DNA from 2 places in the Teredinibacter franksiae genome. Region 2 is predicted to be linked to the other one. Evidence: predicted binding sites of a transcription regulator. Region 2 holds the regulator's gene; the other holds the start of a gene.
What was found. The regulator FliA, encoded in region 2, starts transcription of late flagellar genes. The targets are predictions, from matches to a motif close to TAAAGTTATNNNNNNNNCGGCCGATANCC.
Positions count from the first base shown of each region.

Region 1: the regulator FliA is predicted to act here: its motif matches at 1,368-1,396, upstream of H5336_RS18255 (MotY family protein).

Region 1 is NZ_JACJUV010000002.1:102,401-105,562, reverse strand. It holds gene H5336_RS18255 (MotY family protein) at 422-1,336, opposite strand; gene pyrC (dihydroorotase) at 1,504-2,538, shown strand; gene rnt (ribonuclease T) at 2,555-3,162, shown strand, end outside.
Region 2 is NZ_JACJUV010000001.1:710,254-713,415, forward strand. It holds gene H5336_RS02795 (protein phosphatase CheZ) at 1-248, opposite strand, end outside; gene cheY (chemotaxis response regulator CheY) at 257-643, opposite strand; gene H5336_RS02805 (RNA polymerase sigma factor FliA) at 790-1,509, opposite strand; gene H5336_RS02810 (MinD/ParA family protein) at 1,568-2,392, opposite strand; gene flhF (flagellar biosynthesis GTPase FlhF) at 2,472-3,162, opposite strand, start outside.

The sequences.
Region 1 (3,162 bases), on a different contig from region 2:
TTCCGGGCGGATGTTTATGCAACTTCGCCCGGAAATTGAACCCTGTTTTAAGTTTGTGGATGCCCTTCATTTTTTACTTCTTAGAATAGCGCAGGCACTAGTGACAGTCTCTTGAGCAAACCATTTTCACCAACATAAACCTTCAGTGGAAACATCTTCAGCACCAAGCTAAGTCACCATATCCAATATAAACTGTGGCACACACAAAAGCTGAATGAGCTTTCAGCTAATTTAGAATATGCACTTAAGGCAATCTGTTTTTTGACAGAGGCAAGCAGATGCCCAATGGCTATTAAGCTACACAGGACGGTCTACTTTACGCCGAGATAGAACCCATCACGCGAAATATGATAAAGACCCATTTATTTTATAGGTCCGTTTGGTAGGGGCACGGTTGCGCTGTTCATTAAAAAATGGAACACTACGGGTTGGAAGCCAACGGCAATACCTCTATCTCCTCCACCCTCTCCATTCTTACGGTAACCCTGCGGTTTTTACCCTGCCCAGCTTTACTGTCATTCGAAGCCACGGGATAGCGCTCGCCGTGCCAGCGCATGGTGATCCAGTCTTCCGGTACGCCTCGGCGTGTTAGGTATTGCTGTACCAGCTCGGCTCGCTTTTTTGATAATTCTAGGTTATCCGCACGATCTCCCATAGCATCGGAATGGCCGTCTATGTAAAACAAACGGATTTTTGCGTCATGCTTCACCAGCTTAAGCATACGGTCGAGTTTGCTTGTCATTTTACTGTCCAGCTCTTCTATTTCGCCGGGAGGGAAGTAAAGAGGAGTACGCTTCATTTGGTCAAAATTGGCGGGTAACAAACCACCGAGGCAACGCAGGTATTGACGGTACTCACTGCGAAAACCAACCGGCGTCAGAATTACGCGAGATGGCGCGCTTTGTTTGGGTTCGAACCACTGGTCTTTCTCAAGCTCCAGCTCCATACCCGACTGCAGTTGGGCTAGCATTTTTTCGGCGTAATCACTGCCCTTCCAGAAAGGGCGTAACCCCTGCTTCAGCGCCACCTTGTCGAATTCAAATACCTGGGGCTCCTCCATCCACACCGGTGACCGAGCAAGAAAACGGGCCTCTCCCGCGCGAAAACGGTGGGGACGAGACTGCAAATACACGCAAGAGTTTCTACCCGCGTGGGTTTCAAACACCACTTTGCCGAAATAGGGTACCTTTTGCTCCAGTGAGCATTCAAACACCGAACTATGGGCCTGCCATTGGCCGTTATTGATGGCATTTGTGTAATCCGTTGCGAATACTGGCTGTAGCCATAGCAATGGCAACAGTAAAACCGCAATGTTTCTGTATAGATGAGCTGACACGTTTTACCACCCTAACCCGGTTACCTCTAACGGTTATCGGCTGAAAAGGCGAACGCTTGAGACTGCCAGTGCAAGATGAGGGAATTTCCGGTAGCATTCGCCTACCCGAGGGCGCGTAAACCCTCGAAGAAAACCTCCGAATACACATCAGGATAGCCGTAGTTTCAATGACCGACACTCTCACTATTACAACGCCCGATGACTGGCACATTCACCTGCGCGACGGGGAAGCACTCAAAACCACCGTTGCCCACGCTGCCGCTAGCTTCGCCCGCGCTATTATCATGCCTAACTTGATGCCGCCCGTGCAGAATGCCGAGCAGGCACTGGCCTATAAAGCCCGGATTATCACCGAACGGCCCGAAGGCTCACATTTTGAGCCTCTAATGGCGCTGTATCTTACCGATAACACCAGCCCAGCAACGATTGCCGAAGCTAAAAAAGCGGGCGTTGTAGCCTGTAAACTCTACCCAGCTGGTGCCACCACCAACTCCGATTCTGGGGTAACCCATGTTCACCACATCTATACGGCCCTAGAAGAAATGCAAAAGCAGGGTATGCTGCTATTGCTTCACGGCGAGGTTACCGACGCTAACATCGATATTTTTGACCGCGAAGCCACATTTATAGACCGCACCCTAAGACAATTGGTGAACGATTTCCCGGCATTGAAAATTGTACTTGAGCATATCACCACCCAGCAGGCGGCTGATTTTGTGACCGAATCCTCGGCCAATGTCGGTGCAACCATTACCGCGCACCACCTGATGTACAACCGCAACCACATGCTTGCCGGAGGAATTCGCCCACATTACTACTGTTTACCCATCTTGAAGCGACAGTTACATCAACAGGCGCTGATTAAAGCCGCCACCAGTGGCAGCCCTAAATTCTTTTTAGGTACCGATAGCGCGCCCCACGCCAAAAGTAAAAAAGAGGCTGCCTGCGGCTGTGCAGGAAGTTACACGGCTTTTGCCGCACTGGAACTGTACGCCGAGGTATTCGAAGCGCACAACGCACTGGATAAACTCGAGGCATTCGCCAGTTTTTATGGGCCCGACTTTTACGGCCTACCACGTAACACCAGTACCATTACTCTGGAAAAACGCAGCTGGCAAGTTCCACAATCACTGAGTTACGGTAATGAACAATTGGTACCCGTTAAAGCGGGTGAGCAATTAAACTGGCAACTGAAAAAATAAAACAATTAGGATATTTGTGAGCTCTACTGAAAATGGCGACAAACAAAAATCGCTTTTAGCAAAGCGTTTTCGCGGCTTTTTACCGGTTATTATTGATGTTGAAACCGGTGGCTTTAATGCCAATACCGATGCCCTTCTTGAAATTGCAGCGGTGCCACTGCGCATGACCGAAGAGGGCATTCTCGAGTGTGAACCAACCATTGATTTTCAAGTTGAACCCTTTGAGGGTGCCAACGTTGAACAGTCCGCATTGGACTTTACAGGCATTAACCTCGAGTGCGAAAGCCGAAGCCCGGTACCCGAAACCATCGCCCTAAGTGAAACGTTTCAAACTATACGTAAGCTGGTTAAGGCCAATGGCTGCAATCGCGCCGTTTTGGTTGGCCACAATGCGCACTTCGACCTTAACTTTTTGAATGCAGCGGTTGCCCGCAGTGATGTTAAGCGCAACCCCTTCCATCCCTTTTCGTGTTTGGATACCGCAACCATGGCAGGGCTTGCCTTTGGGCACACGGTACTTGCGCAAGCCTGTAAAATCGCCAATATTGAATTTTCGAACAGAGAGGCGCACTCAGCCGCTTATGATGCTGAGAAAACCGCCGAACTTTTTTGCTTAATCGTTAA
Region 2 (3,162 bases):
GAGTTATTTACTGACGGTGGTTCGGAGTCGAGGTCTGCATCGACATGGAAATTAACAATCGCTTCGTGTAGCGCTCGGGTGAGCTGACCCACACTATTAAAAACATGGCGATCGCGAGCCTCCATCAGACTGTGTATTAACTCAGAGGCTTCGCTGTAGTTATCGCTTTGAAGTTTTTCTACCAGATGAGTAGCGCAATCCTGCAACTGCGCCATAAACTCTTCATCGTGAGTGTGTGCGGTTTCCATCAGCTAATTTAGCCTTCTACGCGCTCGAATATTTTGTCGATTTTTTCTTTAAGCACTTGCGCGGTGAAGGGCTTAACAACATAACCATTTACACCAGCCTGAGCGGCTTCGATAATTTGGTCCCGTTTAGCTTCGGCCGTAACCATCAGCACTGGAAGGCTGACGAGCTTTTCATCGGCCCTCACCTCCTTCAACAGATCAATACCTGTCATACCAGGCATGTTCCAGTCGGTCACCAGAAAATCGAAATCTCCGCTGCGCAACATTGGCAAGGCCGTTGACCCGTCGTCGGCTTCTTGAGTATTGGTAAACCCAAGATCCCGAAGCAGGTTTTTTATGATGCGCCGCATCGTTGAGAAATCGTCAACGATTAGGATTTTCATATTTTTATCCAATGTATCCTCCGTTTCCCGTCAGGGTTTCTGACTGTCCCGCCACCGGCGAGCACTATGCAATATGAACTCGTGCGGGACTTTTTTTAGAACCTCAGATTAAGTCTAGTCGCAGTTTGCGAGTCGGCCAGTTTTTACCGTGCGCGTAACTATTTGCGCCATCCTGAGAGTTTCGAACGCAGGCGCAAAGCCGCCTGGCTGTGTATTTGACTAACACGGGATTCCGACACCCCCAGTACTAGCCCTATTTCTTTCAAATTTAATTCTTGGTCGTAATAAAGCGACAGCACTAGTTGCTCTCTCTCTGGCAATGTGCGAATGGCCTCGGCTAAAGCGGTGCGCAGCGCGTGCTTGTGCACCCCTTCTGCTGGCCCCACCAGCCCTTCGCTTTGCCTCGGCTTACTCAAGCGCCCTTCATCTTCCTCAAAGGTTTCTTCCAAACTGAACAAGCGGGTTGAGGTACTATCGCGTAAAATATCGTGGTATTCGTCCAGCGATATCGCCATTTCCTCGGCTATTTCGCTATCGCGGGCATCTCGACCGAGCCGGGCTTCTAGGCTTCCAATGGCTTCGCTTACCCTGCGCGCATTACGGTGAACTGAGCGTGGAGCCCAGTCACCTTTACGCATTTCATCTACAATGGCCCCACGAATACGAATACCTGCGTAGGTTTCAAAACTGGCGCCTTTGCTGGGGTCATACTTTTGCGCCGCTTCAAGCAGGCCAACCATGCCCGCCTGCGTTAGGTCGTCAACCTGAACACTGGAGGGCATTCGAGCCATAATGTGGTGCGCGATGCGATTTACCAGATATAGGTAATCTTCTACTTTGATTTGAATGTCCGCTTCCTGCGTTTGCTCATACACCATCAAATTATCTGCCGCAGTGACTGACATAGGGGATAGCTACAACTTTTTTAATACTGCTTTATACGCTAACGTCTGCGGTAAGCAGGCGCTCCAAGAAAAACTCTAAATGCCCTCTGGGCGTAGCCTGTACCGGCCACTGATCTATTTTCTGAGCCAATACGCGAATGGCCGATGCCGCTTTACTGCGCGGCGCAAACTCAAGCAACGACTGCCGCTTTTGCACCGACTTACGTACATTTTCATCGAAAGGTACGCTCCCTAGATATTGTAGGGAAGCATCAAGGAAGCGTTCGCACACACCATTGAGCTTATTAAATAAGTTAATGCCTTCTTGATTACTGCGTGTCATATTGGCGATGACTCGAAAGCGAAATACACCGTGGTCCGCATTCAACAATTTCATTAGCGCATAGGCATCGGTTATGGAGGAAGGCTCATCGCACACAACAATAATGACTTCCTGCGCCGCCTGTACAAAACTCAGCACCGTATCGGAAATGCCGGCAGCGGTATCTATCATTAATACATCTAGCTGATCCGCTAGCTCGTTAAACGCATAAATTAAGGCCGCGTGCTCCTGAGGAGATAGGCTCGTCATTTGCTGTACCCCGGAGGATGCGGGTACAACTTTTATGCCCGCAGGGCCATTCAGCATGACATCCTGCAATCTCTTGCTACCATCCAGCACATCAGCTAGGTTGTATTGCGCCTTTAACCCAAGGAGCACATCGACATTAGCCAAACCCAGGTCGGCATCCAATAGCACCACCCGGCGACGCAATTCTGCCAAAGCTATACTGAGGTTAATGGATAGGTTAGTTTTACCCACCCCGCCCTTACCGCCAGTGACAGCAATTACTTTTACGGGTCGATTTGCACTCATAGGGCTGTGTTCCGGTTTATGGTGTGATCCAACCAAGTATAGATGACGATTTCTGCTCTGCTCCCGGTTCAAAATCACACTACCCCGCCGCCGGCACGGCTGTGGCGATCTTCAGTAAGGCAACAGCGGCCGCAACCAGTTTGTGTCCATTAGCAATGGTAATGTCCTTTGGGATTTCCTGCCCATCCGTGGTGTACACAATGGGAATTCGTTGCTCAAGCACCACGCTTATAACCTCACCAAGGCTTGCCGATTCATCAAGCTTACTCAGTACACAGGCGTCTATCCCGCCTGAAGAAGCGTATGCGTGGGTGGAGGCCTTCATGGTTTGCAGCTGACTGTTGCAGGCCATGACCAGCACACGTTTAATGGATGGGCAGGAATCGAGCTTGCGCAGCTGGTCTTTAAGTAACGGGTCTCCATGACGGAAGCCGGCGGTATCGATGAGAATCAGTGGGAATTCCCGCAGCGTGGTTAATAGCGTTACTAGGCTGTTTTGCCCATCCACGGCGCGAACCGGTACGTTCAATATGCGCCCAAGAGAACGTAATTGGTCAAAGGCGCCAACTCGGTAGGTATCTGTTGTAACCAGTGCCACCTTTCCTGGCCCGTGCTCAAGCACGTAACGTGCGGCCAATTTAGCGATGGTGGTGGTTTTACCTACACCGGTCTGGCCAACAAACGCGAAGATACCGCCGCTGTTGACAAGATCTCCGTTAAATACCGGTATTTCATTTGCCAGCTGGCTCATGCAAGCACGCCAAGCTTTG